3 regions of the Ornithinibacillus xuwenensis genome follow, and region 3 is predicted to be linked to each of the others. Evidence: riboswitches for the same ligand, from Rfam matches in the RefSeq annotation. Region 3 holds a riboswitch; each other region holds the start of a gene.

Region 1 (4,348 bases), on a different contig from region 3:
GATGTAGTAGCTGTCATCAACAAGGATACAGAGGAAGAGTTGCCGTACATGAGGTGCTTGTTCTGGATGAAACATTAAAGACAATGCTGTTAAATCGTGCAACTATGAAAGCAGTCAAACAATATGCTAGCGAACACGGGATGAAGTTTCTAATTCAAGATGGTTTAGAAAAGGTAAATGCTGGTATCACTACAATGGAAGAAATAATGCAAATTTCTATAAGTATTTGAAAGGGGGAATTACCATGAAAGAAAAATTTGATAAATGGCTTCAGGAAGCATATCAAATGAATGCATCGGATGTACACCTTACGATCGGTAAAGCCCCTATTTACCGTGTGAATGGTAACTTAATGGAACAAGATAAAGAGAAAATTTTGCCATCCTTTACAAAAATAATTGTGCAGGAAATATTACCTGAGGATCTATGGAATGAGCTAGAAAGAAAGCGTGAACTAGATTTTTCTTATGGAATAAGCGGGGTATCACGTTTCCGAATTAATACCTTTTATCAGCGAGGAGAGCTATCACTGGCAATACGGCTTATTCCGACAGAAATTCCTTCGATTGAGCAATTGCGCTTACCACAAATAACCAAGAAAATTGTTCAAAATCCTCAGGGGTTAGTTCTCGTTACAGGACCGACTGGTAGTGGGAAAAGTACGACATTAGCATCCATGGTTGACTTCATGAATCAAAGTGTGGCCAAGCATATTATTACCTTGGAGGATCCAATTGAATATATGCATAAGCACCACAAATCGGTTATTGATCAACGAGAAGTTGGATTTGATACGAATAGCTTCGCAGGTGGTCTAAGAGCAAGCCTAAGGCAAGACCCGGATGTTATTATGGTAGGAGAAATGCGGGATTTGGAAACTATTTCAACTGCCATTACAGCTGCAGAAACAGGACATTTAGTTCTAGGTACATTGCATACAACAGATGCAGTTTCAACCATTGAGCGGATTATTGATGTTTTTCCTTCTGAGCAGCAGGACCAAGTACGGATTCAGCTTTCTACTATTTTAAAAGCTGTAATTTCACAGCGATTATTATTATCGAAAGACCTATTGGGTAGAAGGGTTGCAACAGAAGTACTGATTAATACACCAGCGGTTAAGAATTTAATTCGTAATGAAAAATTACATCAGATTCAGAGCGTTCTTCAAACATCACGAGAAATCGGAATGCATACGTTAGAGATGGATTTAAGAAGGCTCATTCAAGAGAATGAAATTGCGATGGAAACCGCAGCTCCTTTTATGCAGGAAAGGGGATATTAAGCCTTGAATTTTCAGTATCAAGCAAAAAAAATGACCGGCGAGAGAGTAAAAGGAACGCTGGAGGCAGATAATAAGGAAGAAGCATTAAAGGAACTAGAAAAGAAAAAGCTTATTGTAGTGGACTTACGTGAAGCAACCATTTGGAACAGGGATATTATCTTATCGAACAGAGTAAAGAATAAAGAATTTATTCTTTTCCTCAGACAGTATTCAACCTTAATTCACGCGGGAATACCAATTTCCGATGCAACCAAGACCATGGCTAAACAAACGGAAAGCACGGTATTAAAGAACGCGCTACTAGCTATTGATAAGCATTTAGATAGAGGAGACCCCTTATCTAAAGCTGTGGCTAAGCATCCGAAAATATTCCCAACTCTTCTTGTAAACATGATTCATGCAGGGGAAGCAAGTGGGAAGCTTGATGAAATACTAAATGATATGGCGGATTATTATGAGAAAGATTACCGAAATAAGCAACGAATTGTTTCGGCACTCCTCTATCCGGGTATAGTGGGAATAATTACCGTGTTCCTTAGTATTTTCTTACTAGTATTTGTTGTTCCTCAGTTTGTTTCCATGTTTGATTCCTTTGGAGAAGAAATTCCCCCATTTACACAAGCTATACTAGCTATTAGTGAGTGGCTAGGAACTTATTGGTGGGTTCTGTTTCTTATGGTTATCGGCATCATTTTGTTATATCAATACCTTTTGAAGAACGAGTCTTTTGCTTACAGGGTGGATGCTGTTAAAATGAAAATACCAGTTTTAGGTCTACTTGTTCATAAGGGTACACTCGTGCGACTGACTTCCACATTAAGTACATTAGTAAATAGTGCTGTTCCTATCTTACAATCGGTTGAAATTACAGAAAATGTTGTAGATAACCGAGTGATGAAAGGTGTTATGAAAGAAGCGAGAAAATCATTGGAACAAGGAGAATCGATTACAGTTCCTTTAAAAGAACATTGGGCATTTCCTCCACTCATCATTCAAATGATGCAAATTGGAGAAAAAACAGGTACATTAGATCAAATGTTATTAAAAGCTGCTGAGTTCTATGAAGAGGAAGTAGAGCAATTATCTAATCGGATTAAAGTATTAATAGAACCACTGATGATAATTATTTTAACATTTATAGTAGGAAGTATTATTGCAGCAGTTGTGATTCCAATGTTTTCATTATTTGAAAATATTCAATAAAAAGGTAGATAATGGTCGAAGTTTGAATTATACTAATATTAGGACTTAAGTAGGATACGAAGATGAATTATCTGTATATGGGCACTTGGATAGTTCGGAGTAAGTAGTGCAACCGACCAACTATGTTTATACAGCATAAATAATAGTAAAAGGTGGGAAATTACATGTTTAAGCGAATCTTTAAAAATGAAAAAGGGTTTACACTAATTGAATTACTTGCCGTCATTGTAATTTTGGGTATTATATTAGCAATCGCGGTTCCTGCTATTGGAAACATTATCAATAACTCAGAAGAGGATGCTCACGAAGCGAATGTTGAGCTAATTGAAAATGCAGCAAGATTAGCTTTTGTATCAGGACTTGATCTAGGCGAAGATGGAACGTATACCATAAATGAACTAGTTACGGAAGGGTTCTTAACAGAAATTCCTGATCCGGCTGGAGATCATACTTATGATGGAGCAGATACCGTAAGTGTAGATGCAAATGGTCTTGCAGAATATGAATAATTAAATAAAAAGCCTTGCACATCCAATGCAAGGCTTTTTTCATAAAGATTATTTCAGGAGAATTGTGTATGAATACAGTATATTTTATCCTATTTTTTGGATTAGGCCTTCTTTTTGGCTCTTTCTTTAACGTTGTAGGGCTACGGCTCCCACAGCAAAAATCATTTACCAATGATCGCTCTATCTGCCCGAATTGCAGCCATATATTAAATTGGTATGAACTCATTCCTATATTTTCATACATATTTCAACGTGGAAGATGTCGCCATTGCAAAGCAAAAATCTCTTTTATTTATCCCGTAATGGAATTAGTGACAGGGTTTTTATTTGCGCATAGCTATGCACAATTAGGGCTTAGTGTGGAACTAATACTCGCATTATTCCTCATGTCGATGCTTGTGATAGTATTTGTATCTGATATGAAGTACATGCTTATTCCTAATAAGGTTCTGCTATTTTTCTTGCCGATATTTATTGTGCTTAGAGTTTTAGAACCACTTGAGCCATGGTGGTCTTCTATTATAGGTGCTACTTTAGGGTTTGCCATTATTGCGGTTATTATTATTGTGAGTAACGGTGGCATGGGTGCAGGAGATATGAAACTATTTGGTGTGCTTGGCATCGTTCTAGGGATTAAAAAAGTGCTACTTACCTTTTTCCTGTCATGTGTAATTGGTGCTGTTATTGGGTTGTTAATGCTATGGATTAATCGAATTCATCGGAAGCAACCAATACCATTTGGCCCCTATATCGTTGTGGCGGCAATCGTTACCTATTTTTATGGTGATATACTTATAAATTGGTATGTATCAACTATTATTTAAGAAGGTGATAGCATGGGAGTAATGAATAAGGACAGAGTAAATATTGTTATCACAAATCATGTTTTGCGTTACTCTTATCATAAAAATGCATCTCTTGATCGTGTGATTGACCAAGGTGAAATACCGCTTCCCCATGAAACAATCAAAGATGGGAACATTGTAGATAAGACGACATTACGAAATATTCTTATAGATTTTGTGCAACAGAAGAAATGGAAGCGTAAAAATATTTGTTTTTGTTTACCAGATGATTCTGTTGTGATTCGACAGTTGCAAATACCTGCAGGGCTTACAAAATCAGAGGCTTTAGGTTATGTACAGACACAGCTCGGGCATAGCTTCTATTTGCCATTTGCCAACCCTGCCCTTGAAATTGAGTTCCTGGACATAAATAATCATGAAAGAAGTATTCTGCTCTATGCCTACCCAAAAGATAAAATTGATGCTTTTGCGGGCTTATTCCGAGAATCTGGCTTGAGGCCGATTGTGGCTGACCTAACATCACTCTCTGTTTATCGCTATTTTTA
Region 2 (4,348 bases), on a different contig from region 3:
AGGAGCTAATACCTAATGTATTAGCATTTGATTCTACGGCCTCAGATCGCCTTGTAAGTGGCGAAACTTGGATTGCACATGCTTATTCTGGTGCAGCAGCAACAGCGTGGTTAGAGAATCCTAATATTGATTTTGTTCTTCCAGAAGAAGGCGGTATTGTTTGGTTAGATGCAATGGTTATTCCGAAAACTGCTAAAAATAAATATACTGCAGAAGTATTTATTAACTATTTACTTCGCCCTGAAGTAAGCAAGCAGCTATCCGAATTTATACCTTATGGAAATCCGAATGAAAAAGCTGTAGAAATCTTGGATGAGAATATTAAAAACAGCCCTGGTATTAACTTCCCTGAAGAAGTGATTAAGCGTGCCGAATGGAACCTACCGCTAGATGCAGATCGTACACAATTGATGAACCGCTTATTCCAGGAATCAAAGGTTGAGTAACATAGAATTGTATAAAGGAGACAATCATTTGAATGTCTCCTTTAATGATGTTTTCTAGTATAAACGGGAAAGTAGGTGGAAAGTTTGAGAGATAGAACGAAGAAGATTTTGTTTTCTTTTTCCCTACTCGTCTTTTTATTTTTTTATATCCCGATATTATTCGTGATTATTTTTTCCTTTAACGATTCAAAGTTGGGTACCGTTTGGACTGGGTTTACGCTGGAATGGTACACCTCAATATTTGAAAATAGTCAGCTGATTGGGGCTACCATAAATAGCCTGTACATCGCAATTATTGCAACGCTTATCTCTACAGTTCTAGGGACATTAGCAGCTTTAGCCTTACATCGATACACTTTTATTGGAAAGAAAGCTGTAGAATTTCTCTTTTATATCCCGGTCGTTATTCCTGATATCGTTGTAGCGGTAGCGCTTCTTGCGATATATGGAATATTAAACATGTCTCTAGGTCTAAATACAGCCATCCCTGGACATGTGGCCATCACTATTTCTTATGTCATGCTAGTTGTATTAGCTAGATTATCATCATTTGACAATGCACTTGAAGAAGCGGCTAGCGATTTGGGAGCAAATGGATGGCAAACCTTCTGGAAGGTTACCTTTCCATTAATTTTTCCAGGTGTTCTAGCAGGAGGATTATTAGCATTTACGATTTCACTTGATGAATTTGTAATTTCATTCTTTACATTAGGACCAGGAGATAATACATTACCTGTCCTTGTGTATTCGATGGTTCGATTGGGTGTATCTCCTGAGGTAAATGTCCTGTCTACCTTTATCATTGTGATTATGGTAATTGCCGTATTGATTATTGGCTTGAGAATGCGTAAGGGAGGAGAAGCTAAATGAGAAGAAGTCTGAAGCAAGCCTATTTACTTTTATCTCCCAGTCTCCTTTGGTTAACGCTATTTTTAGTTGTACCAGTTATCTTTATCGCAGTCATTAGCTTCACCACGAATGGCGATTTTGGTGCCATTATTTATGAGTTTAGTACAGAGGCCTATCAAGCAGCATTTAGTTCCTTGTATGCAAAGGTAATATGGCAGTCCCTGTGGTGGTCATTTATTGCAACAGTTATTTGCTTGTTTATTGCATACCCGTTTGCATACTTTATTGCGAATGCTGGAAAATGGAAGAATTTATTGCTGTTATTGGTAATGGTGCCGTTTTGGACGAACTTATTAGTTCGTCTGTATGCTTGGATTATCCTCATGAATAATAATGGTGTGATTAATAATTTTCTAATGAAAATCGGTTTTATTGACGAGCCACTAGCCTTGATGTATTCTCCAGGTGGCGTCATTATTGGGTTGGTATACGGATTCTTACCATTTATGATTTTACCGATTTATTCATCCATTGAGCAACTCGATAAAACATACCTAGAAGCATCAGAAGACCTTGGAGCGGGACCAATTAAGACATTTTTACATGTAACCTTGCCGTTAACTTTTCCAGGGATTTTGGCAGGATTCATTATCACGTTTGTTCCATCCATTAGCGTATTTGTTGTGACAGACTTGTTTACAGGTGGAAAATTATTGATGGTAGGAAATGTAATTCGGGATGCTTTCTTAGTGGAAATGAACTGGCAGCTCGGTGCAGCACTCTCCTTGCTATTAATGATATTGGTATTACTATCTTTATTAATATTTATGCGTTTTACCAATCGGAAAGATCGTAAGCTATTGGTTTAGCATTAAAAAGTATACAATGACTTACCCTTGAAAAGCATGCTTAGGCATGCTTTTTTTTATGGTTTAATAGGTCAAGGGTAATAGGTCTAAGCATACATAAAGTTAATAATATAATACTTTTTTAGGATAAATGGTGAAAATATGTCGAATTATGGAAATCTTTCTAGTATAATGGCACTAGAACATTCAGGCTTTTCGAAAAAGGCAAACTTATTGAAAGATAAGGACGCAAAGCACAGGGCCTAAAGCAGTAGTGCAATGGCAGCCTAGCTACCGAAGAAAACTGGGACTTTAATGGGGAACCGGTATCTTAGGTTCTCCTCTTTCTTGTATGTTAAAGGGTAATCTACCTCCGCTGTTTGGAGGTATACCAGAATGTATAGTTCCTTTAGGGTGAAATTTCGAAAAACCAATCAGGAAAGGAAGTGGAGTGATTTAGATGGAATATGCGGAATACATTCTTATTGCAGTTGCCTTTATTTTAGTACTCATTTTGGTTACATATTTAATTTATTCTTATAAAAAAGAAGCAGCTGAAGTAAATAAGGAGACCGAAATTCCTAAAACAACTAAAGAAAATCATCATGAAATAGGCTTTCAAGGTCGAAATCTACGTAAAAACTTTAGGGTTCCATTGGACCATGTATCTTGTTTTGTTGAATTTATGGATGTCGATAATGAAGACTTAAATCCAAAGCATTTCAACGCTATATTAAGAAATATTAGTATTGGCGGCGCGAAATTTGTTTGTGAGTATGAATTTCCAATATTGGACGAGCTAAACATTAAATTACGCTTTAGCCTCCGAGAAAGTATCTTCATGGTAAAAGGAAGAATCGTGAGAAAAGAATTATATCCGGAAAGAGATATATTCGGTTATGGGGTACAGTTTACAAACTTGTTTGATGAGGATCGCGAGTTATTGTATCAAATCTTAAATCGTGTTGTGATCGAAAGACGGCGAAACCGGGTTGTAGGAGAGTGATTACGACTAATAGTCTGTGATGTTATAACATAGACTCTATTATTTTTTTGTTGAGAAAAGCCTGATGTTTCAAGGCTTCTACAATTTTCTTCAAATATATTTAAATTTTTTTCTAAAAAAGATTAAACATCTGATAAGTATGCCGATATAAATAGTACATCATCATGATGAATGAAATGTTATGGCCAAACATTTAAAAACTGGAGGTAACACTCCAAGCATTTAGTAGTTTCGATTAGAGACTACATTCAACCTAGATAATAACTCATAGAGTTGTTATAAATGCGAGGCATAAGGATGTGACTCGCAAAATAAAAAAACTACTTACATGGAGGTAAGGAAAACATGATTATCAATCACAATATTTCTGCATTAAACGCACACCGTCAATTAGGTGCTAACACTGGTGCAACTCAAAACTCTTTAGAAAAACTATCTTCTGGTCTTCGTATCAACAAAGCTGGAGATGACGCTGCAGGTCTAGCAATCTCTGAAAAAATGCGTGGACAAATCCGCGGTTTAGAAATGGCTTCTAAAAACGCTCAAGATGGTATTTCTTTAATCCAAACTGCTGAAGGTGCTTTGAATGAAACTCATTCAATCCTTCAACGTATGCGTGAACTTACTGTTCAAGCTGGTAACACTGGTACTCAAGAAACTGAAGATCTTCAAGCTATCCAAAGTGAAATCGATGCTCTAATCGAAGAACTTGGTGGAGAATCAGGATCTAAAGGTATTTCTGACCGTACACAATTCAACGGAAAGACTCTATTAGATGGTTCTTTCGCTTCTGGTAGCGGAAGTCTTACTTTCCAAATTGGTGCTAATACTACTCAACAATTAAGTGTAAACATTGAAAGTATGGCAGCAAAAGATTTAGGTACTTCAGGACTAAAAATCAATGCTATCGATGTAACTGACTTTGAAACAATCTCAGGCGCTGGATCTGGTGGTTTCGATGATCAACTAGCATCAATTGATGAAGCTATCAACCAAGTATCTACTCAACGTTCTGCACTAGGTGCGGTACAAAACCGTCTAGAGCACACTATCAACAACTTAGGTGCTTCTCAAGAAAACCTAACTGCTGCGGAATCTCGTATCCGTGACGTTGATATGGCGAAAGAAATGATGGAATTCACTAAGAATAACATCCTTACTCAAGCTGCTCAAAGCATGTTAGCACAAGCTAACCAACA
Region 3 (4,348 bases):
ATCGTGTTTTGGTCTGGCGAAACACTAGAGCTTGATAAAGGAATAATCTTGCATCGTCTTGGTGGACATTATAAGGGTGGTGCAGTATTAGAATGGAAGGAAGGAAACGATGAAAAGGGTATCCTACTTTCAGGAGATATTATTCAAGTAGTCCAAGATCAGGACTGGGTAAGTTTTATGTATAGTTATCCGAATCTAATTCCCTTACCTGCTGCAAAAGTAGCAGATATTTCAACACGTGTAAAACAGATGAAAATTGATCGAATTTACAACGCCTTTTATCGGGTCGTGAAAGAGGATGGAATTGCTGCAGTGGAGAGATCTGCAACAAGATATATTCAAGCTTTAAATGGTGAATTATTTGAAACATAAATGTAATGAAAAAATAGTCCCAATTTTCGTTGATATGTTGTATGATTAATGTTAGATTTTGACATAATTCATGGTGACATAGGGTGATGGTAATGGGGCGAATGGATACGCGAGAAATAAGCTTAGATGGTTTTCAAGAGGAAATTGTTGAAGTGGTTCACCAATTAGGGGAATTAAGGGATTTAGAATTAGAAGATTACATTAGCATTTTAATCAAACGTTCGGATTCCATTAAATTGGCAGGACAAATACTTCATTATCTGGATGCAATAAATGAAATAAGTACAAAGCTTTCGGAAAAAGATAAGCAATTAAATCGTGTTGCTATATCGGAATTGCAGGAAAGCTTGCGAAATAAAAGCCTTACACCAATGGAAAAGCGATTTCTTTATGAAGAGGTTGCAGATCTTATCAGGAGTATGGAATCGATTCGAAGTTATTGGAAACAGAAGTCTTTGCTAGGCTTGAAATATATAGGTGCGGCTAGTGCTGTTGCAGCGGCAACGGTATTTTTTCGAAAAAGAAAATAGTAAATGTTTGGAAATCCACCTTTTCATTAAGGTGGATTTTTTTATGTGGTGCATAATGCCTAGAATTCCTTACAAGCAAATTTTTGAAAAAACTCTTCGTTTTCCGCTATAAAATAACTGATTTGTATTAATAATTTGTCTGAATGTGTCGATATAGGGAATATAACGATCCTATAGACAACTGAGGGAGGGGGCTTTAGATGAACACAGGATTAATCATCATTGGGTCATTAGTAGGGGGAATCCTCGGTACTTTTTTAATTGAGCTAAGAGGAAAGAGCTCTGGTAAACAAATTGAGTATAAGTCCATATTCCCTACAACGAAGGATGAGTGGACAAATAAGACTTTAGACGCAATGATTATGTCTAGGCGTCCTACCCATATTTCTAGCTACTCCAGTTATGATTCAGGCTATGATTCTGATCGAAACGATCCTTATAAAAATCCAGGCATGGATGCTTTTGTTGATGAAACACACTTCGGAATGGATAGAGGATTAGGGATTGTAAACGACCATCATCATGATACAGGAGACCAGAATCATTTTTAACATAAAGGAGAGAAGCTAGAATGCTACTTGCAATTGTGGTTGGAATGATAACCAAGTGGTTAGATATTCAGGATATCTATCAAATTATTATCTATATCCTTAGCGTTATCTTATTTGCAAATTTTTATCGAGTAAAACAATCTTCCTCAATTGAACAGGGAAAGGCAGGATTCTTGTCTGTTCTTGTTCCTGGACTAGGACATATTTACGCTCGTAAGGTCGTATTAGGTTTTGTCATTATTCTTTTACAATTTATACTATATTTCATTTCAATCGGGTTTGATAATGAAACGATGTTAATCGCTTGGATTGGACTTACAATATTAGCTGCTATTCATGCTAATAGAACAGCTGGTAAGATGGAGGATGTTCTTGCGAAGCAATCACTTCAAAAGCTAGCGGTTATGAAGTACCGACGTTTAGAGGAAGCAATCCAAAAAGGAATCGCAATCGCACCTGACACGAATATTTTGATGCACGAACAGCTGATGCTTATCGCAGCCTATCGTGATAGTAATATGAAGCTATACATTAGTAAGCAAGTTATGCGAGAGCTAGATGGGCTAAAAAGCAATGATGATCCAGGTACTAGAAAGTCTGCACAAATTGGTTTTGATGTATTAGAGCTCTATCAAGAAGCAGGCCGATGTGAATTTTTAGAGGTTCCATCCAAAGAATATTTAAACAGACATCATCTCAATGGGGGACCAGACGAGAAGATAATCGCATCTTGTTTAAAGCTGTTAGAGAAAAATGTCCCTGTTATTTTTGTATCAAATGACAAGGGAGCAAGAATTCTAGCAAGAAATAGTAAAATGCCTACAGTTTCGTTGTGAATTATGACAACTTCAATAATTTTATCTTTCGTTTGAGTTTCAAAATTCATCATACCGAAGACTGAAGTCATGGTCATTTGTACCTTTAAATTCCATAATACTTTTTTGAAAATTTTATTGATTTTTAGCGTTTACTGTACTATGATTTAATAGTCAATTTGTACTATTCAAATAAGAATATTTTACTACCTAAAAGGCAAACTATTTGAAAGAATAGGACGCAAAACCTAGGGTCTAAGGTCTTTTGACTAGGATCGCCTGGTTACCAAGTAGATTTATATTTTATTTCTTGGCTATTTCTTTGTTTGGAATAGCTTTTTTTAAAACTACATGATAAAGGGGTCAACATAGTTGGAGGGAAAAAAGCAAGAAAAGAGTAAAGCAATAACAATTTTATTAAATGGAACGATGGCTTCCATCAAGAATGTCATACCAATTCAGTATGAAATGAGTAAACCGCAGCTTTCAGGAGAATCATTAAAGATTCAGTTTGGTGTGCTAATCGGTATTACTGGAGATATCAAAGGGAATTTAGTGCTATCAGGAGATTCATCCGTATTTGGTGCTATCGGTGAAGCGATGTTTGGAATGCCATTACAAGACGAAATGCTTGTTTCATTTAGTGGAGAGCTAGGTAATATGATTGCTGGTGGTCTTTCCACAAACATTGTTGAAAGTGGCATTACAACAGATATTACTGCTCCAACTATTGTAGAAGGAAGTACTACATTATTAGGGTATGAAAAAGCGATTCGATTAACTGTTAATTTTAACGCAATCGGCGAGCTAAACCTATATCTATTAGTAGATTAAATCCTAGGAGGACGTGCAACATGAACACTGATCAATATATTGAAGTATTCCTCGATGAAAGTCGAGAGCATCTTCAAGCAATTAATGATAATCTTCTTAAACTGGAGAAACAGCCAACGGAAATTGATATCGTTCAGGATATATTCCGCTCAGCCCATACACTGAAAGGCATGTCCGCAACGATGGGGTTTGAGGATATTGCTTCCTTAACACACCAAATGGAAAACGTATTGGATAAGATACGCCATAATGAGCTGGCTGTATCGACAGCAGTTATTGACATTACATTTTCAGCAGTTGAAGCACTAGAAGAAATGGTAAGTGCCATTAGTGAGGGAAATGATGGGAAAAAGGATGTTACATCACTTGTGTCGCAATTAAAGCAAGTTGAAGCAGGAACCTATGTGGAACAAGGCTCTGAAGAAGTCAGTCCAACCATAAATGCACCTGTAGAATCTCTAGACCTAGATGAATATCAAGCAACTGTTATCAACCAAGCTAAGGGCAATGGGTTCCATGCTTATCAAATTAAGGTTGAATTAACGGAAGACTGTGTCCTTAAAGGTCCAAGAGCTTATATGGTATTTGATAAATTGGAAAGTGAAGGAGAAGTTATTAAAACTGTTCCAGAAGTTGAAGATATTGAAGAAGGCAGCTTTGACCAATCCTTTTCTATTCTATTTTTAACACAAGAATCAAAGGATTCTATTAAAGAGACCATTAAAAAAGTATCTGAGATTCAAAATGTTGTAGTTTCTGATTTCTCTTTTGAGAAAAAAGCACCGGAAAAACCAGCAAATACAACAGAATCTGCAAAAGAAACAAAAGCTACTACACAAGAAAAACCGAAACAATCTAAGACGATTCGTGTGAACATTGAGCGAATTGATAGTTTAATGAATCTTTTTGAAGAGGTTATCATTGATCGTAGTAGATTAGAGGACTTATCGCTTAAATACAAGGACCAGGAATTAACCGAAACAGTCGAAAACTTAACTCGTGTAACCGAAGATATGCAGGGCTTAATGTTAGCGATGCGAATGGTTCCAATTGAGCAGGTATTTAATCGTTTTCCACGTATGGTCAGGGACTTATCAAAGGATTTACATAAGAAGATTTCCCTGGAAATTATAGGAAGTGAAACAGAGCTTGACCGGACAGTTATCGATGAAATTGGTGATCCTCTTGTTCATTTAATTCGTAACTCTCTGGACCATGGGATTGAGTCCCCTGAGAAACGGATTCA

Evidence for each region. A riboswitch is a leader RNA that binds a small molecule or an ion and turns the genes downstream of it on or off. The one in region 3 is predicted to bind cyclic di-GMP.
Region 1: linked by a shared signal. The riboswitch ahead of ABC228_RS00050 (competence type IV pilus major pilin ComGC) and the one ahead of ABC228_RS17855 (chemotaxis protein CheX) in region 3 are both predicted to bind cyclic di-GMP.
Region 2: linked by a shared signal. The riboswitch ahead of ABC228_RS15955 (PilZ domain-containing protein) and the one ahead of ABC228_RS17855 (chemotaxis protein CheX) in region 3 are both predicted to bind cyclic di-GMP.

Annotation. Positions count from the first base shown of each region.
Region 1 is NZ_JBDIML010000001.1:6,706-11,053, forward strand. Features, by position in the region: gene ABC228_RS00035 (GspE/PulE family protein) at 1-230, shown strand, start outside; gene ABC228_RS00040 (type IV pilus twitching motility protein PilT) at 245-1,285, shown strand; gene ABC228_RS00045 (type II secretion system F family protein) at 1,289-2,488, shown strand; cyclic di-GMP riboswitch class II at 2,532-2,615, shown strand; gene ABC228_RS00050 (competence type IV pilus major pilin ComGC) at 2,653-2,997, shown strand; gene ABC228_RS00055 (prepilin peptidase) at 3,066-3,821, shown strand; gene pilM (type IV pilus biogenesis protein PilM) at 3,834-4,348, shown strand, end outside.
Region 2 is NZ_JBDIML010000006.1:154,855-159,202, forward strand. Features, by position in the region: gene ABC228_RS15940 (ABC transporter substrate-binding protein) at 1-446, shown strand, start outside; gene ABC228_RS15945 (ABC transporter permease) at 522-1,316, shown strand; gene ABC228_RS15950 (ABC transporter permease) at 1,313-2,164, shown strand; cyclic di-GMP riboswitch class I at 2,358-2,442, shown strand; gene ABC228_RS15955 (PilZ domain-containing protein) at 2,604-3,149, shown strand; gene hag (flagellin Hag) at 3,495-4,348, shown strand, end outside.
Region 3 is NZ_JBDIML010000009.1:77,151-81,498, reverse strand. Features, by position in the region: gene ABC228_RS17875 (MBL fold metallo-hydrolase) at 1-372, shown strand, start outside; gene ABC228_RS17870 (hypothetical protein) at 465-902, shown strand; gene ABC228_RS17865 (hypothetical protein) at 1,103-1,453, shown strand; gene ABC228_RS17860 (PIN domain-containing protein) at 1,474-2,289, shown strand; cyclic di-GMP riboswitch class I at 2,475-2,559, shown strand; gene ABC228_RS17855 (chemotaxis protein CheX) at 2,641-3,102, shown strand; gene ABC228_RS17850 (chemotaxis protein CheW) at 3,123-4,348, shown strand, end outside.